3 regions of the Actinomadura sp. RB99 genome follow, and region 1 is predicted to be linked to each of the others. Evidence: predicted binding sites of a transcription regulator. Region 1 holds the regulator's gene; each other region holds the start of a gene.
What was found. Region 1 encodes HrcA, which represses chaperone genes, less so after heat shock. Its sites were predicted from a motif close to TTGGCACTCTCNNNNNGAGAGTGCCAA; they were not measured.
Positions count from the first base shown of each region.

Region 2: the regulator HrcA is predicted to act here: its motif matches at 8,175-8,201, upstream of groES (co-chaperone GroES).
Region 3: the regulator HrcA is predicted to act here: its motif matches at 2,478-2,504, upstream of amrb99_RS09760 (FmdB family zinc ribbon protein).

Region 1 covers NZ_JABMCA010000011.1:61,290-71,623, forward strand. The annotation lists gene dnaJ (molecular chaperone DnaJ) at 25-1,164, opposite strand; gene hrcA (heat-inducible transcriptional repressor HrcA) at 1,165-2,175, opposite strand; gene amrb99_RS13050 (DUF3097 family protein) at 2,363-3,175, shown strand; gene hemW (radical SAM family heme chaperone HemW) at 3,547-4,755, opposite strand; gene amrb99_RS13060 (hypothetical protein) at 4,786-5,226, opposite strand; gene amrb99_RS13065 (hypothetical protein) at 5,433-6,344, shown strand; gene amrb99_RS13070 (hypothetical protein) at 6,473-7,909, shown strand; gene amrb99_RS13075 (DUF4870 domain-containing protein) at 8,049-8,606, shown strand; gene lepA (translation elongation factor 4) at 8,703-10,334, opposite strand, start outside.
Region 2 covers NZ_JABMCA010000042.1:75,344-85,677, forward strand. The annotation lists gene amrb99_RS30970 (hypothetical protein) at 1-970, shown strand, start outside; gene tsaB (tRNA (adenosine(37)-N6)-threonylcarbamoyltransferase complex dimerization subunit type 1 TsaB) at 1,075-1,755, shown strand; gene rimI (ribosomal protein S18-alanine N-acetyltransferase) at 1,761-2,252, shown strand; gene tsaD (tRNA (adenosine(37)-N6)-threonylcarbamoyltransferase complex transferase subunit TsaD) at 2,252-3,286, shown strand; gene amrb99_RS30990 (aminoglycoside phosphotransferase family protein) at 3,276-4,235, opposite strand; gene amrb99_RS30995 (hypothetical protein) at 4,525-6,120, opposite strand; gene amrb99_RS31000 (SAM-dependent methyltransferase) at 6,785-8,056, opposite strand; gene groES (co-chaperone GroES) at 8,318-8,629, shown strand; gene groL (chaperonin GroEL) at 8,717-10,334, shown strand, end outside.
Region 3 covers NZ_JABMCA010000007.1:233,000-243,333, reverse strand. The annotation lists gene amrb99_RS09765 (MMPL family transporter) at 1-1,842, opposite strand, end outside; gene amrb99_RS09760 (FmdB family zinc ribbon protein) at 2,077-2,439, opposite strand; gene amrb99_RS09755 (potassium/proton antiporter) at 2,640-4,127, opposite strand; gene amrb99_RS09750 (2-hydroxyacid dehydrogenase) at 4,231-5,220, opposite strand; gene amrb99_RS09745 (5-formyltetrahydrofolate cyclo-ligase) at 5,498-6,079, opposite strand; gene galU (UTP--glucose-1-phosphate uridylyltransferase GalU) at 6,113-7,048, shown strand; gene glp (gephyrin-like molybdotransferase Glp) at 7,075-8,280, shown strand; gene moaC (cyclic pyranopterin monophosphate synthase MoaC) at 8,277-8,756, shown strand; gene amrb99_RS09725 (MogA/MoaB family molybdenum cofactor biosynthesis protein) at 8,765-9,241, shown strand; gene amrb99_RS09720 (DeoR family transcriptional regulator) at 9,258-10,043, opposite strand; gene amrb99_RS09715 (SIS domain-containing protein) at 10,184-10,334, shown strand, end outside.

The sequences.
Region 1 (10,334 bases):
GCGGTAGCCCGCCACGGTGGCTCTTCAGTGCTGGTTGAAAACGTCCCTGAGGCGGGAGAACATGCCGCGCTGCCCCGGCGCGAACTTGCCGGGCGGGCGCTCCTCGCCGCGCAGCGCGGCGAGCCGGCGCAGCAGCTCCTCCTGCTCCTCGTCGAGCTTGCCGGGCGTCTCCACGTTCACGTGGATCATCAGGTCGCCGCGGCCGCTCTCGTTGAGGTGCCGCACGCCCCGGTTGTAGAGCGTGATCACCTGCCCGGACTGCGTGCCGGGCTTGATGTCGACCTCCTCGGCGGCGTCCAGCGTCTCGATCGTGACGCTGGTGCCGAGCGCGGCGGCGGTCATCGGGATCTCGACCGTGCAGTGCAGGTCGTCGCCCTCCCGCTCGAAGATCGGGTGCGGCTTCTCGGCGATCTCCAGGAACAGGTCGCCGGGCGGGCCGCCGCCGGGGCCGACCTCGCCCTCGCCGGCGAGCTGGATGTGGATGCCGTTCTCCACGCCCGCCGGGATCTTGACCTTGACGGTGCGCCGGGTGCGGACCCGGCCGTCGCCGGAGCACTCGGTGCACGGGTGCCGGATCACCGAGCCGAACCCGCCGCAGGCGGGGCACGGCCGGGCCGTCATGACCTGCCCGAGGAAGGAGCGCTGCACCTGCTGGACCTCGCCGCGGCCGTGGCAGGTCTCGCAGGTCTCCGGGTGGGTGCCGGGCGCGCAGCCCGTCCCCTCGCAGGTCGTGCAGGCGACCGCGGTGTCGATGGACAGCTCGCGGGTCGTGCCGAAGGCGGTCTCCGCCAGGTCCAGCTCGACGCGCAGCGTCGCGTTGCGGCCCCGGCGCGCGCGCGAACGGGGACCGCGGGAGGTCGCGGTGCCGAAGAACGCGTCCATGATGTCGCTGAACGGGAACCCGGCGCCGCCGAAGCCCCCGGCGCCCGCGCCCGCGCCGCCGCCCGGCGCGAACGGATCCGCGCCGAGGTCGTACATCTCGCGCTTCTTCGGATCGGAGAGCACCTCGTAGGCCTGGGTGATCTCCTTGAACTTCTCCTGCGTCTCCGGGTCCGGGTTGACGTCCGGGTGCAGCTCGCGCGCGAGCCGCCGGTACGCCTTCTTGACCTCGTCGGCGCTGGCGTCCCGGCGGACGCCGAGGGTCGCGTAGTAGTCGTTGGCCACTTACGACCCCGCCAGGATCTGTCCCACGTAGCGTGCCACTGCCCGTACCGCTCCCATCGTGCCGGGGTAATCCATGCGTGTCGGCCCGAGCACACCCAGCCGGGCCAGCGTGAGGTCGCCGACGCCGTAGTCGGCTGCGACGACCGAGGTCGAACGGAGCCCCTCATCGGGGTTCTCGGTGCCGATCCGCACCGTAAGAGTAGAGGAGTCGCCGGTCTCGCCGAGCAGCCGCATGAGGACCACCTGCTCCTCCAGCGCCACCAGCACCTCCCGCAGGCTCTGCGAGAAGTCGACGGCGGCCAGGTTCGCCGCGCCGGCGAAGACGATCTTCTCCTCGTGGTTCTCGACGAGGGTCTCCAGCAGGACGGACAGGACCGCGGCCGCGACCGGCCGCTCGTCCGGGCCCACCTTGTCCGGCAGGTCCGCCACGGCGGACGGCACGTCGCCGAAGCCCAGCCCGTCCAGGCACGTATTGAGCAACGCCCGCAGGTGCCCCACGGATTCCTCGGAGATCTTCCCCGTCTCGATGACGCGCTGCTCGACCCGCCCGGTGTTGGTGATCAGCACCAGCAGCAGCCGGCCCTCGGCGACCGGGACCAGCTCCACGTGCCGCACCGACGAGCGGGTCAGCGACGGGTACTGCACGACCGCGACCTGCCGGGTCAGCTGCGCGAGCAGCCGGACGGTGCGGCCGACGATGTCGTCGAGGTCGTAGGCGCCGGACAGGAACGTCTCGATCGCGCGGCGCTCGGCGACCGACAGCGGCTTGATCGTGGACAGCCGGTCGACGAACAGCCGGTATCCCTTGTCGGTGGGGACCCGCCCCGCGCTGGTGTGCGGCTGGGCGATGTACCCCTGCTCCTCCAGCACCGCCATGTCGTTGCGAATCGTCGCGGAAGAGACGCCGAGGTTGTGCCGGTCCACCAGGGCCTTGGAGCCCACCGGCTCGTTCGTGGAGACATAGTCCTCGACTATGGCGCGCAGCACCGCGAGTTTCCGGTCGTCCAGCACCCGGTCACCTCCTTCTGCACCTTCCACAGGTCCTCACGTCCAGATATACCGCCGACGGGGCCTTGCTGGCACTCCGTAGTTCCGAGTGCCAAGTGTACGGCCCGGAGGGGACGTTCCGGGGGCCGCGGCCCGCCGCCGGGCCGCGCGCGGCTGCGTGATCTTATCCCGGCCGTTAGTGTGCGGAACCGTGCGGAGCAAGAACTACGGAGACGACGTGCTCGCCGGCGACTGGCGCCGCCCCCGCAAGGGGCGGATCCCGGAGGTGCCGGCCGAGCCGGGCCTGGTCGCCGAGGATCCCGACAGCGGCTTCTGCGGCGCCGTGGTCGGCTGCGACAAGTTCGGCGTCACGCTGGAGGACCGGTTCGGCAAGCGCCGGGTGTTCCCCCTCACCAAGGCCGGCTTCCTGATCGACGGCAAGCCGGTCACCCTCGTCCGGCCCGCCGCGGCGCCCGCCGCCCCGGCCCGCTCGGCGTCCGGGTCGATCGCGGTCCAGGGGCTGCGCGCCCGCGTCGCCAAGGAGAGCCGCATCTACGTGGAGGGCGTCCACGACGCCGAGCTCGTCGAGAAGATCTGGGGGCACGACCTGCGCGTCGAGGGCGTCGTCGTCGAGTACCTCGAGGGCGTGGACGACCTGCCCGCGATCGTCGAGGAGTTCGCGCCGGACGAGGGCCGCCGCCTCGGCGTGCTGGTCGACCACCTCGTGGAGGGCTCCAAGGAGAGCCGGATCGCCGCGCGGGTGTCGTCCCCGCACGTCCTCGTGACCGGCCACCCCTTCATCGACATCTGGGAGGCCGTCAAACCCGCCGCCGTCGGCATCCCCGCCTGGCCCCGCGTCCCCCGCGGCGTCCCGTGGAAGGAGGGCGTCGTCGAGGCCCTCGGCTGGGACTGCGAGACGGGCGCGGCCTGGAAGCGCATCCTCGGCTCCGTCACCACCTACACCGACCTCGAACCGGCCCTCCTCGGCCGCGTCGAGGAGCTCATCGACTTCGTGACGTGTTAGCCCAGGGGGCTGTGTTAGTCCAGGGGGGCGACCCCCTGGAACCCCCGTCACGGTTGACAGGCTGTTTCCCGCTCCGCTGGCGCTCCGCGCGAAACAGCCTGTCAACCGTCGGGCAGGCCCGCTGCGCTCGCTGCACTCGCTCCGCGTGCCTGCCCGTGGCCGGGGCTGGGGTTCGAACTGCCGGAGCTGAGGTTCGATCTGCCGGGGGTGGAGGTCGAAATGGCAGGGCTGAGGTTCGATCTGCCCTAGATGGGGTTCGAACTGGCGGGGGCGGGGTTCGAACTGCCGGGAGTGGGGTTCGAACCGCGGGGGACGCCGTTCCGTGTGCTTGGCCGTGTGCGGGGCCGAGGTTCCGGTTGGGGGCGGGTGGGTCAGGTCAGGTCGCGGGTTACGGCATCGGCCAGGAGGCGGCCTCGGCGGGTGAGGACGGCGCGGCCGCGCTCGTACGCCGCCGGGTCGACGAGGCCGTCGGCGATGGCGCGGCGGACGGCGGCGTCGTCGAGGAGGTCGGCGGGGCAGCCGTCCGCGAGGCGGAGTTCGAGCATGATCCGCTCGATGCGGCGGTCGTCGTCGTCGAGGATCTCGCGCGCGTACGCGGGCGTGGTGCCCTCGGCGAGGCGGGCGGCGTACGCGGCGGGGTGCTTGACGTTCCACCAGCGGGTGCCGCCGACGTGGCTGTGGGCGCCGGGGCCGACGCCCCACCAGTCCGCGCCCGTCCAGTACAGGAGGTTGTGGCGGCAGGCGGCCTCCGGGGACGAGGCCCAGTTCGAGATCTCGTACCAGTGCAGGCCGTGCGCGCGCAGGAGGTCGTCGGCGATCAGGTAGCGGTCGGCCATGGCGTCGTCGTCGGGGGCGGTGAGCTCGCCGCGCCGCACCTGCGCCGCCAGGCGGGTGCCCTCCTCGACGATGAGCGCGTACGCGGACACGTGGTCGGGTTCGCAGGCGAGGGCGGCCTCCAGGGACGCGCGCCAGTCGTCGTCGGTCTCCCCCGGCGTCCCGTAGATGAGGTCGAGGTTGATGTGCTCGAAGCCCGCCTTGCGCGTCCACTCGACGACCTGGGGGACGCGGCCCGGCGTATGGGTCCGCTCCAGGACGGCCAAGACGTGCTCGCGCGCGCTCTGCATGCCGTAGGAGACGCGCGTGAAACCGACCTCGCGGAGCTTCGCCACGTAGGACTCGTCCACCGACTCGGGATTGGCCTCGGTGGTGACCTCGGCGCCCGGAGCGAGGCCGAACTCGGCGTCGATGGCCGCCAGGACGCGTCCGAGATCGTCGGGCGTGAGGAGGGTCGGGGTGCCGCCGCCCACGAAGACCGTCTGGACCGGGAGGTCCGCGTCGCCGAGCACCCTGCGGGCCATGCGGACCTCGGCGACGGCGGTGTCGGCGTAGGAGTCGCGGCTCGCGCCCGGTCCGAGCTCGGTGGCCGTGTAGGTGTTGAAGTCGCAGTACCCGCACCGGGTCACGCAGAAGGGCACGTGCACGTAGAACGCGAACGGCCGCGTGCCCAGGCCCTCCAGCGCGCTGCCGGGCAGCGCGCCGTCGGCGGGTACGGGATCACCGTCGGGCAGCGTAGAGGGCACCCCTACAGTCTGCCGCCCGCGGCGGGATGGTCAGGCCTGGTCGAGCTTGCGGCGGAGCCAGGCGGGGATGTGCGCGTCGGTGCGGGGGAAGCGGTCGAGGTCCAGCGCGTAGGCGGACGGCGTCAGCGGCGGCGTGAACTCGGGCTCGCCGTCGTAGTCGAACTCGGCACTGAACCGGCCCGAGCGCTCGATCTCCAGCCGGGCGGTGAACCACGCGCCCTTGCCGCGCCGGTACATCACGCGGCGCAGCTCGTCCATCTTGCCGACGGCCTGGCCGGGCGGCGTGGCCTTGCGGCGCTCGCCCGCGGCGTCCTCCACCTCGAAGGAAGCGCTGTCGATGCCGACGGTGGCGCGGAACTCGAAGCCGAGCCGCTCCCAGCCCAGGGGCGCGGCCGAGCGCAGCGCGCGCACGGCGCCGTTCACGGTCTCGCGCTCCTCCGGGGAACGCAGGACCTGCTCGGAGTGGGTCACGCTCGAACCTCCGGTACCGTCGACGCACTGCCCCCCGACGGTACCGACATCCGGGCCCGGATCGAGGAGCGCCGGCCGTGTCGCGGCGAAACCGCCGGCCGCGATCGCCGCCCGGGCGGGACGATCTTGGTCGAGCCGGGCGGAACGCGGGCGGCACGGGCCGCAATGATGCGTGCCGCCCCTCTTGGGCGGATAGGGTCGTCCGAATGCGGAACGAGGGGCCGGTGGACTGGGGGCGTGTGCCCGCGCGCGTGCTGCTGCGCGGCGGCCCCGGCGGATGGCACTACGTCGTCGTGGACGACAAGGGCGCGGAGCGGCGCACCGAGTTCGACGGCCCCGGCACCCTCTGGCAGACCGGCGGGCGCTCCGATCCCGAGCCGCCGTGGTGGCGGCGCAGGCTCGCCGAGACCGCCGAGGGGATGCGCGCCGTGATCGCCGAGCGGCTCACCGACGCGACCTTCGGCGACCTCGGCGCGGAGGCCGCGATCACCTGGTTCGCGGTGGACGACCCGGTCGAGTGGGAGGGCCTGGTCACGCTCCGGGAGGCGGACCCGGCGCGGTTCCCGGGCCGCGTCGCCCCGTTCGTGATCACGCTGGAGCCGGGCCGCGGCGCGCTGCTCCCGGACGCCCACCTGCTGTTCAGCACCCCGGCGTCGGACGCCTGGGCGACGCTCGACGCCGTCGCGGAGCGGTGCGGCACGCCGCCGCCGAGGGCGCAGTTCCTGTGCGGGTGGGCCGACCACCGCAGCGTGCAGGTCGGGCGCGGGGTGCTGTCGCTGTCGACGGACCGGTCCGAGACGGGGGCCGAGCGGGTCGCGGAGATCTGCGGGACGCGGCGGCCCGGCTGGAGCGGGAACCCGGAGATGCGGTTCCGGCTCGACGGGATCGACCTGCTGGACGAGCCCGCCGACGACGTGACCGCGCTCCTCGCCGAGCTGGGCCACGAGGTGGTGCGGCGCGGGCGGGCCGTGCGGCTGCCCGGGCTGGGCCTCACCCTGTACGGGCCCGACGGCCGGTCGCCGCGCCCCGCCCGGCGGTCCGCCGACGGGGAGGAGCGGTTCGCGGCCGTGTCGATGCAGCATCCGGCGCCGTTCGCCCCGCTCTGGACCGGCGCCTGAGCCGTACCGCCCGGAGCCGGGGGCGCGCGGGGGCGTTCCGAAGATCGTCCTTGCGGCAACGATCCCGACATCCACCGGGGACCGGCCCGTCACCGGCGCGCAATCCGGCCGCCCTAGGTTTCCCGATCATGAGAAGCCGTGCGCGTCACACAGCCCTCGCCCTGTCCGCCGCCGCCCTCGCCGCCGCTCCCCTCGCCCTCGCCGCCCCCGCCGAAGCCGCTCCCTCCGCCGACACCGCTCCCTCCGCCGACACCGCCGCCGCGCGGACGATCAACGTCCAGCGGGGCGGTCCCGCCCGCTCGTTCGCCTTCACCGCCGGCCGCGCCGGGGAGGCCCTGATCGGCTTCACCGCGTCCGCGCCCGGGGTGTCGTGGGCGAAGAAGGGCGCCGAGTCCGCCGTGGTGTCCATCGCGGTGGACGGCCGGCACGTCACCGACCTCGTCGTCCCGTCATCCGACCCGACGCCCCGCAGCCTCGCCCTCGGCCGCGTCGGCCGGGGCCGGCACAAGGTCACCCTGCGGTTCGCCAAGGGCAGCGCCCCCGCCGCGCAGCGGGTGCGGCTCGCCCGCACCGGCGTCCGGATGCCCGCCGCCGACCAGCTCGTCCTGCGCTACGCGCCCGTCGTGGTGGGACGGACCCTCGCGGTGACCGGCGACGCGTACCAGAACGCCACGACCGACACCCCGCTGATCGCGTGGCACGAGACCAGGCCCGCCACCACCCACGGCCACCAGATCCTCGAATACTCGGTCGTCTGGAGCAACGAGGACGGCGGGACGGACACGCCCGCCCTCATGGCCCGCTGGGGACGCACCACCGACATCGAGTGGATCTACCGCGTCGAGGTCGACGCCAAGGGGAACCGCGTGGACGGCACCGGCGTCTACCAGGCGCCCAACCACGCCACGTTGCAGTTCACGGGCAAGTACGAGGCCGATCACCCGGTCCTCCAGACGTGCACGGTGAACAACAACATGTGCGACGCCGTCACGCCGGACTCGCCGCTGCGCTTCATGCCGGACGTCACCGCCACGCGCCCGCAGGACCGCACCCGCGAGTACGTGATGGACCAGCAGCCGTGGACCTACCGGGTCATGGCGCAGGAGATGCTCCGCGAAGGCAAGATCGAGAACCCGTCCGACCCCGCGACGACGGCGGTCGGCGACCAGCGCACGTACCTGTTCGCCGAGTTCGCCAAGACCACCGGCGCCGCCACCGGGACCGGGTCCGTGCCGGGCGTCGCGCTCGGGGTGCGGCTGAAGTCCGACCCGTCGCGGCTGTACCGGTCCGACCACGACCAGCCGACCTGGTCGATCGACCGGGACGGGCCGGTCGCGACGACGGTCGAGCTGCCCGAGGGCACGCGGCCGTCCGACATCGCGAGCGTCGAGGCGATCCGGCGTCCCACCGGGCTCGGCGACAACGGCGCGCCCGCCACCGTCACCGCCGTCAACCGTGGCTTCTTCCTGGACTCGTCGTACCTGCCGGAGAGCTCGTTCCTGACGTGGAAGGGCTCGGTCGCGCTCACGCCGCAGAGCCCGTCGGGCGTCCTCTGGCGTCCCTGACGGCCGGCGCCGGCCGTTACGGGCCGTCCGCCGGGCGGCGGGGGCAGGAAAGACGGGAAACCGGGCGAACTCCGGATGCGTCCTAGGAGTCGTACTATTCGCCAAAGCTCGCTCAGCGAACCCGGAGAGGACACCCGCCATGGCCTACGGGCCTCCCCCGTCGCCCGGCCAGGGACAGCAGCCTGGATGGCAGCAGCCGCCCCAGCAGCAGAGCCCCTGGCAGCAGCCCGGATCGGCCTGGCAGCAGCCGCAGCAGCCCCCGCAGCCCGGTGGCGCGTGGCAGCAGCCGCCGCAGGACGGCCCGGGCCAGGGCTGGCAGCAGCCGGCCCAGGGGCGCGGCACCGCGCAGATGCCCGGCCATTTCGGTCCCGTCAGCGACGACGACAAGACCTGGTCGCTGATGGCCTACCTCGGCCAGTTCCTCGTCGGCGCCATCGCGCCCGCCATCGTCTACCTCGGCAAGGCGCGGTCGCCGTTCGTCCGCCGGCACGCCGCGCAGGGCCTGAACATGGGCATCGCGGCGATCGCCGTCTGGATCGTCGGCGGCCTGCTCGCGCTCGCCGTCGACGTCCTGATCTGGGTGCCGCTGGTGTTCACCGCGGTCGTGCTGTTCTTCCTCGTCTACGCGGCGCGCGCCGCCAACCGCGGCGAGTTCCGGGAGGTCCCGGTCGTCGTCGCCTGGCCGATCGTCAAGTAGCCGATCGTGAAGTAGCGGTCGTCACGTAGCCGGTCGGCACGTAGCCGGTCGCCGGAGAACCCGGCCGGGCGGAGCGCCGCCCGGCCGCGGGGGTCGCTACTTGCGTCCCTTGTCGGTGGACTCGCCGCCGGTGGACAGCGCGGCGACGAACGCCTCCTGCGGGACGTCCACCCGCCCGATCGTCTTCATCCGCTTCTTGCCCTCCTTCTGCTTCTCCAGCAGCTTGCGCTTGCGGGAGATGTCGCCGCCGTAGCACTTGGCGAGGACGTCCTTGCGGATGGCGCGGATGTTCTCGCGCGCGATGATGCGCGCCCCGATCGCGGCCTGGATGGGCACCTCGTACTGCTGCCGCGGGATCAGCTCCTTGAGCTTGGCCGTCATCATCAGGCCGTACTCGCGGGACTTGTCCTTGTGGACGATCTGGCTGAAGGCGTCCACCGACTCGCCCTGCAGCAGGATGTCGACCTTCACCAGGTCGGACTCCTGCTCGCCGCTCGGCTCGTAGTCCAGCGAGGCGTACCCGCGGGTCCGCGACTTCAGCTGGTCGAAGAAGTCGAAGATGATCTCGGCGAGGGGCAGCGTGTAGCGGATCTCGACCCGGTCCTCCGACAGGTAGTCCATGCCGAGCAGCACCCCGCGGCGCCCCTGGCACAGCTCCATGATCGCGCCGATGTGGTCGGACGGCGACAGCAGCGTCGCCTTCACCACCGGCTCGTACACCGCGCCGATCTTGCCCTCGGGGAACTCGCTGGGGTTGGTGACGGTGTGCTCCGACCCGTCCTCCATGACCACCCGGTAGACGACGTTCGGCGCCGTCGAGATCAGCGACAGGCCGAACTCGCGCTCCAGCCGCTCCCGGACGATCTCCATGTGCAGCAGCCCGAGGAACCCGCAGCGGAACCCGAAGCCGAGCGCCGCCGACGTCTCCGGCTCGTAGATCAGCGCCGCGTCGTTCAGCCGCAGCTTGTCGAGGGCGTCGCGCAGCTCGGGGTACTCGTCGCCGTCCACCGGGTACAGGCCCGAGAACACCATCGGCTTCGGGTCCTGGTAGCCGCCGAGCGCGTCCGGCGCCGGGCGGCCCGCGACGGTCACCGTGTCGCCGACCCGCGCCTGCCGGACGTCCTTCACCCCGGTGATCAGGTAGCCGACCTCGCCGACGCCGAGCCCCTGGACGGGCTTCGGCTCCGGGGAGATCACGCCGACCTCCAGCGTGTCGTGCGCCGCGCCCGTCGACATCATCAGGCTCTTCTCGCGGCGCGACAGGTGGCCGTCCACGATCCGGACGTAGGTGACCACGCCGCGGTAGGTGTCGTACACCGAGTCGAAGATCAGCGCGCGGGCCGGGCCGTCCGGGTCGCCGACCGGCGCCGGCACGTCCGCGACGATCTTGTCGAGCAGCTCGCGCACGCCCTCGCCGGTCTTGCCGGACACCCGCAGCACGTCGGACGGGTCGCAGCCGATGATCCCGGCCAGCTCCTCGGCGTACTTCTCCGGCTGCGCCGCGGGCAGGTCGATCTTGTTCAGCACCGGGATCAGGTGCAGGTCCGCCTCGAGCGCCAGGTACAGGTTCGCTAGCGTCTGCGCCTCGATGCCCTGCGCCGCGTCCACCAGCAGCACCGCGCCCTCGCACGCCGCCAGCGACCGCGACACCTCGTAGGAGAAGTCGACGTGGCCGGGGGTGTCGATCAGGTTGAGCACGTAGTCGGTGCCGCCGGAGCTCCACGGCAG
Region 2 (10,334 bases), on a different contig from region 1:
CTACTCGCGGCGTGACCGCTACGAAGCGGACAGCGGCGACTACCGCTCCGCCAGTGGCGACTACCGCTCCGCCAGTGGCGACTACCGCTCCGCCAGTGGCGACTACCGCTCCGCCAGTGGCGGCTACCGCACGGAGGGCGGCGGCTCGCGTTCGGGCAGCGGGGGATACGCGTCCGGAACCGGCGGCTACGCCTCCGAGAGCGGGGGATACGGATCCGGAAGCGGCGGCCACCGCGCGGGAAGCGGCGGCTACCGGTCCGGCAGCGGCAGCCACCGGGTCGCCCGCGAGCGCCGCGGCGGCCGGCGCGGCGCGATCCTGCTGGCCGCGGGCGGCGCCGTGGCGGCCTGCGCGCTCGCCGTGTTCGTCATCCTGCACGGTGTCGGCGGCGGCTCCGAGCACGGGACCGGCCAGGCCGTCGGCAGCGGCGCCGACAGCTCGCCGACCGCCGGCGGCGAGCGCTCCGAGGTGCCCGACTCCTGCTCCGTCGTCGCCGACGACCTGATCAACCGGCTCGCCCCCGGCTCCGAGCGCAACCCGGCCGACAACTACCAGAACAACGAGCAGCAGAACGGCTGCGTCTGGGGCGCCTACGCGGGCGACAACAAGCGCCAGCTCACCGTCGAGCTGCGCGCGATCGCCGGGACCGCCTCGCAGACCCCGACCGCCATCGCGCAGGGCACGATCTCCTCCGAGCGCAGCGCCGACGAGTCCGGCAAGTCGCTGCTCGCCGGCCAGGAGCTGACCGAGAAGAGCGACCTCAAGGGCGTCGGCGACGAGGGCTACCTGGTCTACAGCGTAGACAAGGGGCAGGGCTCCGGCGAGGCGATCACCAACGTGCGGCTGGCGAACGTCCTGGTCACGATCCACTACTCCGGCTCCGACGGCGGCGACCCGCTGTCGTCCAAGGACGCCGGCGACGGCGCCACCGAGGCGGCCAAGACCGTCCTTCAGTCGCTCGCCAAGGGCTGAACCGGCCCCGCCCCACCGGCGGCGCAGGGGGCTCCGGGGCGTCCGGGCCGTTCCGTCGCAGATGGGGACCGTCCAGGGCGGAGTCTGGACTAGGCTTACAACCCGTGCTGGTCTTGGCTTTCGACACCGCGACCGCCGCGATCACGGTGGCGCTTCATGAGTGGATCCCCGGCGAGGGCGCGCGGCGCCGCGGCCACGCCGAGGCCGTCGACCGGCGCCGGCACACCGAGCTGCTCACCCCGGCCATCAAGGCGGTGCTGGCGGAGGCCGGCGCGGCGCCCGACACCCTCAGCGCGATCGCCGTCGGCGTCGGCCCCGGCCCGTACACGGGCCTGCGGGTCGGGCTGGTCACGGCCCGCGCGATGGGCGCGTCCCTGAGCATCCCGGTGCACGGCGTCTGCACCCTCGACGCCATCGCCTGGGCCGCCGCGCGCGACGAGCCGTTCGCCGTCGCCACGGACGCCCGCCGCAAGGAGGTGTACTGGGCGCGGTACGAGTCGTCCCGCGCGCGGGCCACCGAACCCGCCGTCGGCCCCGCGTCCGACGTCTTGGACGGCGCGCCCGAGGGCCTTCCCGTCATCGGCGAGGGTGCCGCCCTGTACCCGGAGGTGCTCGGCGAGTCCGGGCACGAGCCGCTGCTGCCCACCGCGTCCGCCGTCGCGGAGCTCGCCGTCGCGCGGCTCGCCGGCGAGAAGGGCCCCGACCTGCTGCCGCCCGAACCGCTCTACCTGCGCCGTCCCGACGCGCGGGAGCCCGGCCCCCGCAAGAAGGTGACGCCGCGGTGACCGGCATGGCGACCGGCGTCGTGCTCCGCGGGATGACCCCGAAGGACCTGGCGGCCGTCCACCTGCTGGAGCAGGTGCTGTTCCCCGACGACGCGTGGAGCCCGCAGATGCTCGCCGACGAGCTCTCCGGGCAGCCGGACACCCGCCACTACGTCGTCGCCGAGGAGCCCGACGGCGACATCGTCGGCTACGCGGGCCTCGCCGCCGCGGGCGGGCAGGCCGACGTGCAGACGATCGGGGTCCGCGCCGACCGGCGCGGCGCCGGGATCGGCGCGGCGCTGCTCGCCGAGCTGATCGACGAGGCGTCCCGGCGCAACGCCGAGGCGGTGTTCCTGGAGGTCCGCGCCGACAACCCGCCCGCGCGCCGGCTCTACGAGCGGTTCGGGTTCTTCGAGGTCGGCGTCCGCAAGCGCTACTACCAGCCCGCCGACGTGGACGCGGTCGTCATGTGCCGCCGTCTGGAGCGCCGCCCGGTGGGCTTCACCAGGGGGAATTGATGATCCGCGAAGAGCCGCTGGTCCTCGGCATCGAGACCTCGTGCGACGAGACGGGCGTCGGCATCGTCCGCGGGCACACGCTGCTGGCCGACGCGATCGCCTCCAGCGTCGAGCAGCACGCCCGGTTCGGCGGCGTGGTGCCCGAGGTCGCGTCCCGCGCGCACCTGGAGGCGATGGGCCCGACCGTCGAGCGGGCCCTGAACGAGGCGCGCGTGACGTTCGACGACATCGACGCGTTCGCCGTCACCGCCGGCCCCGGCCTGCCCGGCGCCCTGATGGTCGGCGTCGCCGCCGCCAAGGCGTACGCGCTGTCGCTCGGCAAGCCGCTGTACGGCGTCAACCACCTCGCCGCGCACGTCTGCGTCGACCAGCTGGAGCACGGGCCGCTGCCGAAGCCGTGCGTCGCGATGCTGGTGTCCGGCGGGCACTCCTCGCTGCTGCTCGTCCCGGACGTGGCGGGCGACGTCCGCTCGCTCGGCAGCACCGTCGACGACGCGGCGGGCGAGGCGTTCGACAAGGTCGCGCGGGTCCTCGGCCTCGGCTTCCCGGGCGGCCCGGTGATCGACCGGATGGCCCGCGAGGGCGACCCCGCCGCGATCGCGTTCCCGCGCGGCAAGTACAACGACGGCACCTACGACTTCTCGTTCTCCGGCCTGAAGACCGCCGTGGCCCGGTGGGTGGAGGCGAAGGAGCGCGCGGGCGAGGCCGTCCCCGTCCCGGACGTCGCCGCGTCCTTCCAGGAGGCCGTCGTGGACGTCCTCACCCAGAAGGCCCTCAAGGTCTGCAAGGACAACGGCGTGCGCGACCTGCTGATCGGCGGCGGTGTCGCGGCGAACTCCCGGCTGCGCGCCCTCGCCGCCGAGCGCTGCGAGGCCGCGGGCGTCCGGCTGCGCGTCCCGCGCCCGAAGCTGTGCACGGACAACGGCGCGATGGTCGCCGCGCTCGGGTCCGAACTCGTCGCCTCCGGCCTCGCCCCGTCCGACCTGGACCTTCCGGCCGACTCCAGCCTGCCGATCGAGTCCGTCACCCTCTGAGGGCGGCCAGCAGGGCGTCGAGGTAGTCCTCGAAGAGGGGGACCTTGGCCTCGTCGACGATCCGGCCGTCGTCCTCGGGGAGCAGGTCGAGAAGGCAGCGGACGTCCCAGTACGGGTGGTGCGTGTAACCGCCGGAGACCTGGTCGAACGATCCGAGGAAGCGGTCGGCGACGGGCACCCCGTAGCGGAGCGCCAAGGCGCGGCGCATGCGCGCGACGTCGACGGCGACGGGCCCCGACGAGGCGTCCGACCAGTCGACCACGCCGGTCAGCTTGCCGTAGGACCACAGCGTGTTGTCGGGGTGGTAGTCGCGGTGGACGAACCGGGCGGGCGCCTCGGGGGCGGGCCCGGCGGCGATCTCGAACGCGCGCTCCCACAGCTGAGGGCGGAGCGCGTGCTTGGGCGGGAGCCGCTGGTCGAGCCGGTTGTAGGGGACGTACGGCGGCATCGTGGCCGCGCCGTTCAGCGCGTGCACGGGCAGCAGGGCGGCGGCCAGCTGGATGAGGTACTCGGGCAGGTCGTCGGGGGACGGGCGCGGCGGGTGGCCGGTCAGCCGGGTGATCAGCAGGGCGGGGACGTCGCAGTGCGCGCCGGACGGGTCGGCGGCGACGAGCTCGGGGGTCGGGATCTCGCAGCCGGCGAGCAGCGCGAGCGCGGCGATCTCGCGTTCGGGGGAGAACTCGGTGTCGCCGTAGGAGCGGCGGCCGGGGCCCGCGTCCAGGCCGGAGTCGCGCCCGGTCCACCGGCGCAGCACGAGCCGGTGCGCGCTGCCGGACGGCGTCTCGACGACGAGCGCGTGGTTGGCGTGCGCGGTGCCGCCGGGCAGCGGCCGCACCATCCGCACCTCGGCGCCCTCGCCGAGACAGCCCTCGACCCAGCGCAGGATGGCGTGGCCGGGCAGGGCGCCGGTCGGCAGGCACTGGGCCGGTGTGGGAGTCACGAGATCCATGAAAACGGATTCCGAAGGGTATTGGGAGTGATTTTGCGAAGACGGAACGTAACAAAATGCACGTCATCGCGGGGTCTTGGTGGAGGCTCTCCGGTCATCGCGCCGGTTACCCGGACGAACTCAATGGATCCGGTGGGGTATCCGAAGCCCTGGCCGAGGGGGCGGCGACGGGGCGGGACACGGCGCAGGGTGGGGCCGCGCCACGACCCCACCCGACCCGTATCCCGGAGCCCGTACCCCGTCGCTCGTCCTCGCCGTCGCCGTCGCCGTCGCCGTTCCCCGCCCGTCGCTAGTCCTTGCCGTCGCGGCGGGGGCGCAGGAGGGCCTCGGCCAGCGCGAGCATCGTCTCCTCCAGCGTGGACAGCCGCTTCAGCACGTCCTCGTGCACCGCGTTGACCTGCTTCGACACATCGTCGTGGACGCCGTCGACCTTCCTTCCGACCTCGTCCTGCACGTACGAGAACCGCTTGGCGAACTCGGCCTGCACCGCCTCGGCCCGGCGCGTCACCTCGTCCTGCACGCCGTCCACCCGGCGCCCGAACTCCTCCTGCGCGCCGCCGACCTGGCGGGCCATGTCCTCCTGCATCCCGGCGACCTGCTTGGCGACGTTGTCGTTGATGGCGCCGACCTGCCGGCTGACGTCCTCGTGGATGTCCCCGATCCGCTTGCCGAAGTCGTCGTGCACCCCGCTGACCTGCCGCACCACCTCGCTGTGCACGGACTCGACCTGCTTGGTGACATCGGTGTGCACCGACTCCACCCGGCGGGACACGAGGTCGACCTGCGCGGTGAACTCCTCCAGTGCCACATCGACGCGCTTGGCGACCTCCTCGTGGATGCCCTCGATCCGCTTGCGGACGTCGTCGTGCACGTCCTCGAACCGGCGGGAGAACTCGTCCATGCGCCGGGCGACGTCGCTGTAGGCCGTCTCGGCGATCTGCGACATCGTGGCCTTGACCTCGTCGCGGTCCGGCCGGGCGCGCAGCTCCTCGATCAGCGGGTCGACCGCGTCGGCCAGGTGCTTCTCCAGCGCGTCGAACCGGTCGCTGTGGTCCATCGGCGGGCGCCGCGCCAGCTCGCCCAGCACCCGGTGCATCTCGGCGATCTCCAGCGTGGCCGGGAGCCGCGCGATGCGCTCGCCCACGCCGTCGATCCGGCCGTCGATGCTCTCGAACCGGCCGTCCAGACCCTCCAGCTTGCCCGACAGGCCCTCGAGGCGCCCGTCGACCCCGTCCAGCCGCCCGTCCAGCCCGTCGAGGCGGCCGCCGACGCCCTCGACCCGGCCGTTGACCGCCTCAAGCCCCTGCTCCATCCGCTCGGCCATCTCCCCGAGCGACTGGTCGACCCGTGCCGTGACGCCGGTGATCGAGTGCTCCAGCCGCTCGGACCGGTGCCCGAGCTCGGCCAGCGACTTGTCCAGCCGGTTGAAGCGGACGGACGCGGCCTCCATGCTGCCCTGGAGCTTGTCCAGCCGCTTGGTCATCTCCTCCATGCGCTGCGACGCCTGCTGGGTGGCGTCGGTGATGTGCTGCGCGGAGTCGAGGACGGCCTGGATGCGGGTCAGCCCCTCGTCGACGTTCTCGGCGACGACGCCGACGTCGGCCCACAGCGCGGGGAGCTCGGCGACCGGCTTGACCCGCTCGCCGAGGCCGTCGATGTGCTCGGCCAGCCCCTCGGCCCATTCGGGGGGCTTGCCGACCAGCTCGTCGACCTGGCCCCGCACGCTGTCGAGCTGCCCCGTCAGCCCGCTGAGCTCGCGCTCGCGGACCTCGCGGAGCAGCCACTCCATACCCTCCAGCCGCTGGCGGATCTCGTCCAGGACCTGACCCTGTGAGCGCTGTTCATAGACGTGGTCCTGCGCCGCACGGGCGAGCAACTCCCGCATCCGATCCGAGACCGGTTGACCCCCCGTCTGCAGGAAGTTGTGATTCGTTTCCACCCGATGCTCCTTCGTGTGCCGGACGCGTCGAAATGGCGCACGGCAATGAATCGTGAAGTCGCCACTGTAGTGCGTGTGAAGCGCCGCTATAACGGGTAGCAGGGAACGTCGCGGGTTCTGCGGAATGCGCCTGTTATCCCGATGGTGTGAATTGACGTTGACCACCGTCCATAAGGTGATTTCCGCAGTTTGAGGGCTTCGGGGTGATTGCGGCGGTCGGTTCCGTCACCGCGCCAGCGCCCTGACGCCGCCGGAGCGCCTGCGGCGGGGGCTCTGTCCGTACATCTCGTCCAACATCGGCAGTTCCCGAGCCGCCCTCCCGGCGCGGCGCCCCGGCGCGGGGACGTCCGGCCGGGCGCCCGGCCGCCCGGCCCGCGGCCATTTCAGGCCGGCATTCGTGGGAGCCCGGAACCCGATCGCTGAACCTGCCTTGGTGTTTTGCCGTCCCTGGCTCTCGCCGTGCCGTTTCGCCTGCCGCCGCACCCACCTTGCCAGGCGCCCGGAATCCCTGGTGAACGCAATACAGAAAAGCGCCGATGATTTGCACGGGCATGGTGCGTCCCACGGACGTCCTTGGCGTTGCGGTGCCGTGCGGAGATCTTTGGACCGTTTAGCGGGCGCGGCCCGCCCTGGGCGGGTCGGCGTCCGCCGTCCCGGGCCGCGCGACGGGCCGGGCGAGCAGCGCGACCGGGTCCCGGCCGACCCGCGTCACCACCACCGTGGTCTCGGCGGCGCCGTACCCGGCCCGCCGCCCGCCGAAGCCGAGGTCGCGGCGGAGCCGGTCCACGTCGACCGCCGACCCCCGCTTCTTGACCGTCAGCACGCCGGTCCCGAGGCGCCGCAGCTCGGCCTTGAGCCGCTTCACCGAGAACGGCAGCACGCCGTCGATCTCGTACGCGGACGCGAACGGCGTCGGGCGCAGCTCGTCGGACGTGACGTAGGCGATGTGCGGGTCCGCGAGCCCGCCGCCGACCAGGTCCGCGACCTCGGCGACGAGATGCGCCCGGATGACGGCCCCGTCCGGCTCGTAGAGGTAGCGGCCCCAGGGGCGGACGTCCGGATCGCCGAGCCCGGCCGGGACCAGCGTGACCGCCTCCCCGGCGGCGGTGCCGTCGGCCGGCAGGAGCGTGGCGCGGCGTCGCACGTCCCCTGCGAGGCCGCCCAGCCACAGGGCGGCCTCCTTCACGTCCCCGCCGACCGACACCCACTCCGCCTCCGCGCCGTCCGGCACGGCCTCGTGCGGGATGCCGGGCGCGACCTTGACGCACGCCGCCGGCGCCCGTCCGGCGAGGCCGAGGACGGCGTCGAGCGGCGGCTCGTAGGAGCGCGGGTCGAAGACGCGGCCCCGTGCCGTCCGGCGGCCGGGGTCGGCGAACACGGCCGCGTGCCCGTCCGGGTCCTCGTCCAAGGCGTCGCCTAAGCGCACGCGCGCGAGGCCGTCCAAGTCGAACGCCGTCACGTTGGCGCCGGCCACCTCGGCCGTCAGCGGGTCGCGTTCAACGCCGTCGCCCGTCAGACCCACTCGGGAACGCGCCATAAGGTCGGCACCGATGCCGCATCCCAGTTCCAGTACGCGCGCGCCTGCGGGCAGCCCAGAGGCGAAGCGTCGCGCGCGATGCGCTGCCACGCTCGCACGCGTGGACTGCTCCAGGCCGGCCTGGGTGAAGTACATGCGGCCCGCGTCGGAACCGAACTTCGCCTCGGCGCGCCGCCGGAGCCGCACCTGGGTCAGCGCCGCCGCCACGAGGTCCGCCCCGTGCCGCTCGCGCAGCCGCGACGCCGTGCCGAGCAACCCGGCCTCCGAGATGTCCGCTTCGCCCGCCTCTGCCAGAAGTGCCTGGCCGACGGGGGTGAGCAGCTCCCGGAACGACGCGATGTCCATGCCTGGACCGTACCGAGCGCGGCGCCCGGGTGATCCGCGGGTGAACGCGCCGGAACGCCGCGGGCCGTGCCTCCGTGTCCGTGTTGACGGGCCAACGGGCACGGCATAGTCTCACTGACTGGCACTCTCACTGCGAGAGTGCCAACACAGCGACAAGGTCGGTCTGGCACCCGCGACGACAGGCCGGTCCAGGGTCGCCTCTCTGTCACATGTGCCGGCGGCCTGCCATGGCCGCCGAGGACCAATCGAAGGGGAGGTCAGATCGTGACGACCGCCACCAAGGTTGTTCTCAAGCCGCTCGAGGACCGCATCGTCGTCCAGCCGCTTGAGGCCGAGACCACCACCGCCTCCGGCCTGGTGATCCCGGACACCGCCAAGGAGAAGCCGCAGGAGGGCACCGTCCTGGCCGTCGGCCCGGGCCGCGTCGACGACAAGGGCGAGCGCGTCCCGGTCGACGTCAAGGTCGGCGAGGTCGTGCTCTACAGCAAGTACGGCGGCACCGAGGTCAAGTACAACGGCGAGGACTACCTCGTCCTCTCGGCCCGCGACGTGCTCGCGGTCATCGAGAAGTAATCACCGAGACGTGATGCGCCCGCCCCGGCCCGCGCCGCCCACCGGCGGGGCGGCCGGGGCGGATCGCGTGACATAGGAGTTAACCCCATGGCGAAGATCCTGGAGTTCGAGGAGGACGCTCGCCGGGCTCTTGAGCGCGGCGTCAACGCTCTCGCGGACGCCGTCAAGGTGACGATCGGCCCGCGCGGCCGCAACGTCGTCATCGACAAGAAGTTCGGCGCGCCGACCATCACCAACGACGGCGTCACCATCGCCCGCGAGGTGGAGCTGGAGGACCCCTACGAGAACCTCGGGGCCCAGCTCGCCAAGGAAGTGGCGACCAAGACCAACGACATCGCGGGCGACGGCACCACCACGGCGACCGTCCTCGCCCAGGCCCTCGTCCGCGAGGGCATCCGCAACGTGGCCGCCGGCGCCTCGCCGCTCGGCCTCAAGCGCGGTATCGACGCGGCCGCCCAGCACGTGTCCGACCAGCTCCTGAAGTCGGCCCGCGAGGTCGACGAGAAGGGCGAGATCGCGCACGTCGCCACCATCTCCGCCCAGGACGCGCAGATCGGCGAGCTGATCGCCGAGGCGTTCGACAAGGTCGGCAAGGACGGCGTCATCACCGTCGAGGAGGCCCACACCATGGGCCTCGAGTTGGAGTTCACCGAGGGCCTCCAGTTCGACAAGGGCTACCTGTCGCCGCACATGGTCACCGACCCCGAGCGCATGGAGGCCGTCCTGGAGGACGCCTACGTGCTCATCGTGGACGGCAAGATCTCCAACGTGCAGGAGTTCCTGCCGCTGGCGGAGAAGGTCGCCCAGACCAAGAAGCCGCTGCTGGTCGTGGCCGAGGACGTCGAGGGCGAGGCCCTGGCACTGCTCGTCGCCAACAAGATCCGCGGCACCTTCACCTCCGTCGCCGTCAAGGCGCCGGGCTTCGGCGACCGCCGCAAGGCGATGCTGGGCGACATGGCCACCCTCACCGGCGGCCAGGTCGTCAGCGAGGCCATCGGCCTCAAGCTCGACTCGATCGGGCTCGAGGACCTCGGCCGCGCCCGCCGCATCACCGTCACCAAGGACGCCACCACCATCGTCGACGGTGAGGGCTCCGCGGACGAGATCACCGCGCGGGTCAACCAGATCAAGGTCGAGATCGAGAACTCCGACTCCGACTGGGACCGCGAGAAGCTGCAGGAGCGCCTGGCCAAGCTGGCCGGCGGGGTCTGCGTGCTGCGCGTCGGCGCCGCCACCGAGGTGGAGCTGAAGGAGAAGAAGCACCGCCTGGAGGACGCCATCTCGGCGACCCGCGCGGCGATCGAGGAGGGCATCGTGTCCGGCGGCGGCAGCGCGCTGGTGCACGTGGCCAAGGAGGGCTTCGACGCCCTCGGCCTGTCCGGCGACGAGGCCACCGGCGCGGACGCGGTGCGCCGCGCGCTGGTCGAGCCGCTGCGCTGGATCTCCGAGAACGCCGGCCAGGAGGGCTACGTCGTCGTCTCCAAGGTGCAGGAGCTGCAGCCGGGCCACGGCTACAACGCCGCCACCGGCGAGTACGGCGACCTGATCGCCCAGGGCGTCATCGACCCGGTCAAGGTGACCCGTTCGGCCGTCACCAACGCCGCGTCGATCGCGGGCATGCTGCTCACCACCGAGGCGCTCGTCGTGGACAAGCCCGAGGAGGAGGAGCCGGCGGCCGGCGGCCACGGGCACGGCCACGGTCACT
Region 3 (10,334 bases), on a different contig from region 1:
GCCGAGCGTCTGGGACTCCTCCCGTACGCGGTGCATGAGGAAGATGTTGTAGTCGACCCCGAGCGCCACCAGGAAGGTGAACGCTTGCAGGGGAAACCCCGTGTCCGTGCCCTCGAAGCCGAAGCCGTGCCTGAAGATGAGCGCGCACGCGCCCAGCGAGGCGAGGAACGACAGGACGACGGTGCCCATCATCAGCAGCGGCGCCACGAGCGCGCGCAGTAGCAGGACGAGGATGACGAAGACCACGCCCAGCACGACCGGGATGATGACCTTGTTGTCGCGTACGGAGGCCCGCTTGGTGTCCAGGGACGTGGCGGTGGTGCCGCCCACTTTCGCGTCGGCGGACGGGACGGCGTGCACAGCCTCCCGGAGCCGGTCGATGGTCCGCTCGGCCGCCTTGCTGCCGGCTGGGTCGCGCAGGGTCGCCTCGTACATGACGAGCCCGTTCTCGGTCGCAGGCGGACCGACCTGGGCGACGCCCTGTGTGCGCGCGGCCGCAGCGGCGATCTGGGTCGACTCCGACGCCTTGCCGATGACGACGGCCGGGGAGCCGGATCCGGCGGGGTAGTGCCGCGCCACGGCCTCCTGCCCGGCGATCGAGTCGGGGCGTCCGGTGAACTGCCCGGCGTTGGAGAGGCCGTCCGCCTTGAGGGAGCCGAGGCCGAAGGTAAGACCGACCAGGACGATGCCGGTGGTGACCCAGAGCAAGCGCGAGCGCCTGCCCACCAGGCCCGCCACGCGGGACCAGATTCCGTGCTCGGCCTCGTACGCCTCCGGTTCGAGGTACTTGGCGTCGTAGCGCGGGACGAGCGGCCAGAACACCCAGCGGCCGAAGATGACGAGCAGCGCGGGCAGGAGCGTGACCATCGCCGCCAGCGCGGTGAGGACGCCCGCAGCGGCGACGGGGCCGAGCCCGGCGGTGGAGTTCAGGTCGGCGAGCAGCAGGCACAGCAGGCCGACGGCCACGGTGGCGGCGGACGCGATGACGGCGGGCGCGGCGCGGCGCAGGGCGAACGCCATGGCCTCGTGCCGGTCCTCGTGCCGGTGGAGTTCCTCCCGGTAGCGGGCGACGAGCAGGAGGGCGTAGTCGGTGGCGACGCCGAACACCAGCACGGTCATGATGCCGGAGCTCATCCCGTTGACGGTCAGGTCGGCGTACTTGGCCAGCAGGTAGACGACGGACTGCGCGAGCCCGAGGGCGAAGACGGCGCTGAGCACCGGGATGAACCACAGCACGGGGCTGCGGTAGATGATCAGCAGCAGGACGATCACGACGATGCCGGCCGCCATGAGCAGGAAGCCGTCGAGGCTCTGGAACACGCCGAACTGGTCGGAGCCGGCGCCGGCGGGCCCGGTGACGTGCGCGGACAGGCCGGGCGGTCCCCGCTTGACGAGGTCGCGGGCCTGGTCGACGGCGTCGGTCACGTCGTCGCTCTTGATCGGGACGAGGGTCTCCAGGGCCCTGCCGTCCTTCGAGGGGAACGGTCCCTGCGCCTTCTCGGCGCCCGGGAGGCGCTCGAAGGCGGGCCTGTCGGCGGCGGCCTTGGCGCGGTCGGCCGCGGTGATGCCGGAAGGACGCTCGTAGACGATGACGGCGAGCATCGTCTCGTCCTTCTGGAACATGTCCTGCTGCTTGACGACCTGCGTGGACTCGGCGCTCGCGGGCAGCCAGGACGCCGCGTCGTTGTCCTCCACGTCGCCCAGGCGCCCGGCGAGCGGGCCGAGCGCGGCCAGCAGGGCGATCCAGACGGCGAGGACGGCCCACTTGCCGCGGCGTCCGGCGATCAGCCCGGCGAGCCTGCGGGCCGGTGTTCTGGGGGGAGCCTGGCTCTGTGCGCGCATGGTCGATCTCCTGAGAGGTCCGTGGATCTCGCGATATGACGCGAAAACTTGCTCAGAACCAGAGTCTCTCGAAAGTCGAGAGGAAGCAAGTTATATCGCGAAATCTCGGGGTGGCCTCAGGGTCCTGCTAGGGGTGGCCTCAGGGATGCTCCCCAGAGCACGCAGAAGGCCGGAGGAACCCGTTCGGGTTCCTCCGGCCTTCGGGAAGCGCGGTGGTGAGGCGTGGCCCCTGGGTCAGGCCACCTTCTCGGACGAAGACGACTTCGACGAGGAGGCGGAAGACGAGGACGACGACGAGTCGCTCGACGAGCCCGACGAACTCGACGAGGACGCCGAGTCGGACTTGCCGGAGTCACCGCTCGACGACGAGCCGTTCGAGCCGTTGGACGAGCTCCCCACGGTGGAGGACGACTTGCCTGAGCCGCGGCTGTCGGTGCGGTAGAAGCCCGACCCCTTGAAGATGATCCCCGCGGCGGAGAAGACCTTGCGGAGCTTTCCCTTGCACGCCGGGCATTCGGTCAGCGCGTCGTCGCTGAACTTCTGCACGACCTCCAGAGGCTCGCCGCACTCGGTGCAAACGTACTGATACGTCGGCACGGTTCCTCCTCGCTGACTCAGTCCGGCGCCGTCCCGGACTGGCACTCACTCTAGATGACTGCTAATGGTACCCACCCGTGGAACAGGATTCGCCGCGGGTCTGTTCCCAGCCGCCCCAAGCCTGCCGCCCCAAGCCTGCCCCCGAGCCCGGCCCTACCCCAAAGGCCCGGCCGGGTCTCGGTGCCCGTGCCGCAGGACGCTCATGCGCCGGTCTCGCCGAACCAGCCGGCCAGCTTCCCGCGGCGGCTGATGGCGCGCAGCCTGCGTTCCGTGGTCTCGCGTACGGCCTCGGTGGTCACGACCAGCAGCGTGTCGCCGCTCTGCAGGGGCGTGGTGGGTTCCGGTACGAAGCTCTCCCCGTCCCGCACGACGAGGGTAATGGACGCTCCGGCGGGCAGCCGCAGCTCGAAGATCTCCACTCCGCTCAACCGGGAGTCGGGCGGGATGCGGACTTCGAGCAGGTCCGCATGGAGTTCCTCCAGGGGCGCGGCCTCCACGTCCAGTTCGCGCGTCTGCTCGTCGCTCTTGAGGCGGCACCAGCGCGCGACCAGGGGCAGCGTAGGGCCCTGCAAGAGCGTGAACACCACGACGATGTTGAAGACGATGGAGAACAGCCGGTCGGCGTCCGGCACGTCCTTCACCATGGGGATGGTCGCCAGGACGATCGGGACGGCGCCCCGCAGCCCCGCCCATGAGGCGAACACCTTCTCGCCCCACGAGAGCTTGAACCCGATCGAGGACAGGACGACCGACACGGGGCGGGCCACGAGCAGCAGGACGAACCCGATGACGAGCGCCGGGACGATCTGGCCGGGGAGCGCGCCGGGCGAGGCCAGCAGGCCCAGCATCACGAACAGCCCGATCTGGGCGAGCCAGCCGATGCCTTCGGCGAAGCCCCTCGTGGCAGGACGGTGCGGCAGGCGCGCGTTGCCGAGCACCAGCGCGCTGACGTAGACGGCCAGGAAGCCGCTCGCGTGCAGCAGCGTGGCGGCGCCGTAGGAGCCGATGGACAGCGACATCACGGCGATGGGGTACAGGCCGGACGCGGGGAGGGCGACGCGGCGCAGCGCCTGTGCGCCGAGCCAGCCGATCGCGAACCCGAGCACGCCGCCGGCGATCAGCTCGTACACCATCACGCCCGCGAGCTCGGCGATGTTGGGGACGCCGCCGTGCTTGACGCTGAGGGTGGCCACGATGATCACGACGGGTGCGTCGTTGAAGCCGGACTCGGCTTCGAGTAGCCCGGTCAGCCGGGAGGGCAGGGGCAGCCGGCGCAGCACCGAGAACACGGCCGCGGCGTCGGTGGGGGCGAGGACGGCGGCCAGCAGGAACGCCGGGCGCCAGTCCATGCCGATCAGCCACATGGCGGCGAGCGCCACCACGACGATGCTGATCAGGGTGCCGATGGTGGACACGCTGAGCGCGGCCGGCACGGACGGCCGCACGTGCCGCCAGCTGGTGGTGAGACCGCCCTCGGCGAGGATCAGGACGAGCGCGCCGAGGCCGAGGGTCTCGGCCAGCTCGGCGTTGTCGAAGTCGATGTGGAGGGGACCGGACTCGCCGATGAGAAGGCCGAGGCCCATGTACGCCAGAAGGGTCGGCAGGCCGGCCTGGTGCGACAGCCGGACCGCGACGATGGCGCTGAGTACGAGCACGGCCCCGAGGAGTAGCCAGATGTCGAGATGCACATCCCACCCTTCGGGGTCGTCAAAGTTGAACTTTTAGCAATACTACAGAATCGTGTGTCAAATGCATACTTGCGGTTGATGAACGGGATGCCTAGAACGTCCGTTATCTCCGTCTGACCTGCGGATCCACCCCGTTCACAACGTTCTGCACCGCGTGTCCCTGGACGGCCCTGGTGACGTTGTCGAGCAGCATCGTCACGATGTTCCGCTGCGACTCCGTCGTCCCTCCCGCCGCATGCGGGGACAGCAGGACGTTCTCGTTCGTGCGCAGGGGATGGTCGGCCGGAGGCGGCTCCTCATCGAAGACGTCCAGGGCGGCCCCGGCGAGCCGTCCCGACTCCAGCGCGGCGAGGACGGCGTCGTCGGGCGCGATGCCGCCGCGCGCCACGTTCACGAGCAGCGCCTTGTCGGGGAGTAGCGCGAGACGTTCCGGCCCTATGAGACCGCGTGTCTCGTCGGTCAGCGGCAAGGCGAGCACCAGGATGTCGGACGTGGCGAGCAGATCGTCCAGCTCCCTGTAGGTGACCGGCGCCGAAGCACGCGGGTGCCTCGTCCAGTAGGAGACCTCACAGCCGAGGGCCTGGAACAGCCGCGCCGCTTCCGCGCCGATGGCGCCGTAACCGACGACCCCTACGCGCTGCGCATGGACTTCCCTGGTGCCCCGGGCCAGGAGCTCCGCCTGCGGCCATTCGCCCGCGCGCACATGCCGGTCCCCCCAGACGAAGTGGCGACACAGGGCGAACGCGGCGCCGACCGCCCACTCGGCCACACCGCGCGCGTTGGCGCCCGCGGTGTTCGCCAGAGGCACGCCGGCCTCCGCCAGTGCGGCGCCGTCGATGCTGTCGGTGCCCACCGCGGGCATCTGCACGAACGCCAGGTGCGGCGCGGCGGCGACCGCCTCGGCGTCGAGTTTCAGTTGAGCGCTGAAGTCGCCGATGACCAGCTCGGCGTCCGGGAGCGCCGCGAGGAGCCCGGCGCGGTCCCTGGTCTGCGGGAACGCCACCTCCACGGTGTCGCCGAACGATCCGAACAGGCCCCGCACGATGTCCTCCCCGAGCGGGGGGAGGGAAAGGATCCGCCACGGCGCCGTCATCTGGAACCTCCCGGTGAGCCTCGGGTCCGACCGCGGTCCCCGATCCGCGATCTTGCTGATCCTCAGCCTATGCGCCCGTCCGGTACTGGCCACAGAGCCAGGTACTGCTAACCGCCAGGCCACACCTCTGCCACCGCGCGGCAGCGCTCCCGCCGCCGCTCGGACACCCCCCTCACGCCTCGGCCGCCCCCTGACGCCGCTCGGCCAGCGCCCGGCACCCCCGGCCGCACTTCGCAGCCCGTCCGGCCGTCCGGCCGTCCGGACGCCCGCCGGCGCCTCAGCCGAACCGCACCAGGCCCTCGGACGGCGTCGCCGCGGCCCGCACCCGCTGGTCGTGCGGCTCCGCGGGAAGCTCGTCCACCAGCTCGGAGTCGTACACCAGCCCGACGGTCAGGATCGCGGGCCCCACGCGGGCCAGCGCCCGGTCGTACGACCCGCCGCCGCGGCCCAGCCGCATGCCCGTCCGGTCGATCGCGACCGCCGGTGTCAGGACCACGTCCGCGCTGGCCACGGCCCCCGGGCCGCGCGGCGGCTCGGTCGGCTCCAGGCATCCGCGCGGGCCCGGCGCGAGCGAGTCGGGGCCCTCGTAGGACGCCCAGTCGAGGTCGCCGTCCGGCAGCAGGCGGGGGAGGAGCACGTAGGCGCCGCGCTTCCACAGCGCGAACAGCAGGCTCCGGGTGTCCGGTTCGGTGCCGACGGAGACGTAGGCGGCGATCGTCCCCGCCATCTCGATCTCGGGCACGGACAGCAGCGCGTCGCGCAGCGACCGGCCCGCCGCGGCGCGCTCCTCAGGAGCCATGATCCCACGCCTTTCCAGCAGTCCGGCGCGGATGTCGGTCTTCGAAACGATGTCGTGCACGCTGTTGTCCTCGCGGATGGCTAGGGTCTTTTCATGGTCGACATTGCACCCGTGCTCAAGGCCGTCGTCCCTGCGGCGGGCCTCGGTACCCGATTCTTGCCCGCCACCAAGGCGACGCCCAAGGAAATGCTTCCCGTCGTCGACAAACCGGCGATCCAGTACGTCGTCGAAGAGGCCGTCGACGCCGGCCTCAGCGACGTGCTCATGATCACCGGGCGCAGCAAGCGGTCCATCGAGGACCACTTCGACCGCGCCTACGAGCTGGAGGAGGCGCTCAACGCCAAGGGCGACAGCGAGCGCCTCGCGGCCATCCGCGAGTCCGCCGACCTCGCGATCATGCACTACGTCCGGCAGGGCGAGCCGCGCGGGCTCGGCCACGCGGTGCACTGCGCCCGCCAGCACGTCGGCGACGAGCCGTTCGCGGTGCTGCTCGGCGACGACATGATCGACGCGCGCGACAAGCTCCTGCAGCGGATGATCGAGGTGCGCGGCCAGTACGGCGGCAGCGTCGTGGCGCTGATGGAGGTCGAGCCCGACCAGGTGTCCGCCTACGGCTGCGCGGCCATCGAGGCGACCGGCGAGGACGACGTCGTGCGCATCTCCGACCTGGTCGAGAAGCCCGCGCCCGAGGAGGCGCCGAGCAACTGGATCATCATCGGCCGGTACGTCTGCGACCCCGCGGTGTTCGACGTGCTGGAGAAGACCCCGCCCGGCCGCGGCGGCGAGATCCAGCTGACCGACGCGCTGCGCACCCTCGCCGACATGCCGGCCGAGAACGGCGGCGGCGTGTACGGCGTGAAGTTCCGCGGCCGCCGCTACGACACCGGCAACAAGCTGGAGTACCTGCGCACGGTGGTGCAGTTCGCCGCGGAACGCCCCGATCTGGCGCCCGAGTTCATCCCGTGGCTGCGCGAGTTCGTCCGGACCCATGACGCCGCGGACGGCGTGGGCGGCTCCGGCGACGCGTGACGACCCGTCACACTGGGGCCGTGGGCATGAGAACGGTCGATGAGCACCTGACGGAGATCCTCGGCAGCGTCGCGGCGCTGCCGCCGCTCGACCTCGCGCTGCTGGAGGCGCAGGGGACGGTGCTCGCCGAGCCCGTCACCGCGCCGGTCCCGCTGCCGCCGTTCGACAACTCCGCGATGGACGGCTACGCCGTCGTCGCGGCGGACGTCGCGGGGGCCACCGAGGCGGAGCCGGTCGTGCTGCCCGTGGTCGGGGACATCGTGGCCGGGGACTCGGGCGTTTCCGCCATCAGGACGGGGCTGACCGCCCGCATCATGACGGGCGCCCCGCTGCCCGCCGGAGCCGACGCGGTCATCCCGGTCGAGTGGACGGACGGCGGTGCCGCGACCGTCCGCATCAGCCGCCCCGCACCGGCGGGGAACTACATCCGGCGGTCCGGCGAGGACGTCCTCGCGGGCCAGACCGTCGTGGAGGCGGGGACGCGGCTCGGCGCGACGCAGATCGGCATGGTCGCCGCCGTAGGGCGCTCCCATGTCGCCGTAAGGCCGAAACCGCGCGTCGTCGTCGTCTCCACGGGGGACGAGCTCCAGGAGCCCGGCACGCGGCTCGCGCCGGGGCAGATCTGGGAGTCCAACAGCTACATGCTCACCGCCGCCGTCGTGGAGGCGGGCGGGATGGGCTTCCGGCAGGCGACCGTCCACGACGAGCCCGCCAAGGTCATGGAGATGCTGGAGGACCAGCTCGTCCGTGCTGACGCCATCATCACCTCGGGCGGGGTGTCCATGGGTACCAGGGACGTGGTGAAGGAGGTGCTGTCCGGCACCGGCACCGTACGGTTCCACAAGGTGCGCATGCGCCCGGGCAAGCCGCAGGGGTTCGGCTTGCTGGAAGGCACGCCCGTCTTCACGCTGCCGGGGAATCCCGTTAGCGCGTACGTCTCGTTCCAGGTCTTCGTGCGTCCCGCCTTGCGCGCCATGCAGGGGCTGCCGCCCGAACCGATGCCCACCGTAAGCGCCGTCCTGGCGGAGGACATCAAGTCGCCCGCCGGGCTGCGGCATTTCGTCCGCGGGCGGCTGTCGTCCAACCGCGGCCACTACACCGTCACCCCGGCGGAGACGCAGGGCTCCCACCAGCTCGGTTCGCTCGCCATGGCGAACGCGCTGATCGCGCTCCCCGAGGACACCGAGGCCCTGCCCGCCGGTTCGCACGTCGACGTCATGAGGTTGCCATGAGTGCCATGGGCACCGAGTTCTCGCATCTGGACGACAAGGGCGCGGCCCGGATGGTCGACGTTTCCGCCAAGGGCGTGTCGTCCAGGACCGCCACCGCGACCGGGTTCGTCCGGCTCTCCGCCGAATGCATCGGGTTGCTGCGCGCCGGCGACATACCGAAGGGCGACGCGCTGTCGGTCGCCCGCATCGCCGGGATCATGGGGGCCAAGCGCGTCCCCGACCTGGTCCCGCTCTGCCACCCGATCGCCCTGCACGGCGTCACCGTCGAGCTGGAGATCCACGACGAGGGCGTGGCGATCAGGGCCGTGACGCGCACCGCCGACCGCACCGGCGTGGAGATGGAGGCGCTCACCTCCGTCTCCGTCGCCGCGCTCGCGCTGGTCGACATGGTCAAGGCGGTCGACCCGGGCGCCGTGATCACCGACGTGCGGGTCGAGGAGAAGACCGGCGGCAAGACCGGCGTGTGGCGCCGATGATCCGCGCGATGGCGGTCACCGTGTCCAACCGCGCCGCCGCCGGCGTCTACCCGGACAAGTCGGGCCCGGTGCTGGTCGAACTGCTGGAGGACCTCGGCTGCCAGGTGGACGGCCCCGTCGTCGTGCCGGACGGCGAGCCGGTCGCCGAGGTGCTGCGGGACGCCGTCGCGCAGGGCTACGACGTCGTCGTGACGTCCGGCGGCACCGGCCTCACCCCGACCGACCGGACGCCCGAGATGACCCGGCTCGTCATCGAGCGGGAGGTCCCGGGGATCGCCGAGGCGATCCGGCTGGAGGGCCGCGACAAGGTGCCCGCCGCGATCCTGTCCCGCGGCCTCGCCGGGCTCGCCGGGCGGACGCTGATCGTCAACCTGCCGGGCTCGACCGGGGGCGTGCGCGACGGCATGGCCGTCCTCGGCCGCGTCCTGGCGCACGCCGTCGACCAGATCGCCGGCGGCGACCACCCCCGCCCCGCCGGCGGCTAGACCCGGACTGGTCGTCCTAGACCTGGACGACCCGGACGCCGGCCTCGGTGAAGGCGGCGACGTCGGCGTCCCCGACGGTGCCGTCGGTGACCAGCACGTCGATCCGGCTCGTGTCGCAGATCCGGGCGAACGCGCGGCGCCCCACCTTCGAGCCGTCCGCGACCACGACCACCTGGTCGGCGCGCTCGGCCATCAGCCGGTTGACGTCCGCCTCGCCCTCGTTGTGGCAGGTCGCGCCGTGCTCGACGGTGACCCCGTTGACGCCGAGGACGGCCACGTCCAGCGTCACCTGGTCGAAGATCCCGGTGGCCAGCGGGCCGGTCAGCTCGTAGGACTGGGGGCGCGGCACGCCGCCGGTCAGCACGATCTTCACGTGCGGGCGGACGGCGAGCTCGGTGCCGATGTTCAGCGCGTTCGTCACGATGGTGATCGCCGGTGAGCCGCCCTCGGCGTGCAGGTCGGCGCGCGTCGCCAGCACCCGCGCCACCTCGGACGTCGTGGTGCCGCCGTTCAGCCCGATGATCGACCCCGGCCGGGCCAGCTCGGCCGTCGCGGCGGCGATGCGCTGCTTCTCCGTCGCGTTGCGCGCGGTCTTGTAGCGCAGCGGCAGGTCGTAGCTGACGCTCTGCGCGACCGCGCCGCCGCGCGTCCGGGTGAGCATCTGCTGCTGCGCGAGCTGGTCGAAGTCGCGGCGGATCGTCGCGGCCGACACCGCCATCCGGGCCGCCGCCTCCTCGACGCTCAGCCGGCCGGCGTCGGCGAGCAGTTCGAGCAGCGCGTTCCAGCGTTCGTGGCGTGTCACCCCGGCCCCTTTCCGGTACGCGGACGGCCCCGCGGGACGGCTCCGGACTGGATTCTAGCGATGCACCACTATGGTCTTTTCTGCTCAGACTTGGTATTGAACAAGCAAGAACACGCAGACGGCTGCAGAGGGAGAGGTCCATGGCGGAGCGCGGCGGCGGGCACACCGAGGCCGAGATCGCGTCCCAGCCCGACCGGTGGCGGCGGGCCGCCGCGACGGCCGCGGACCTCGCGCCGGTGCTGCCCCGCCGCGGCGAGCGGGTCGCGGTGATCGGGTGCGGGACGTCCTGGT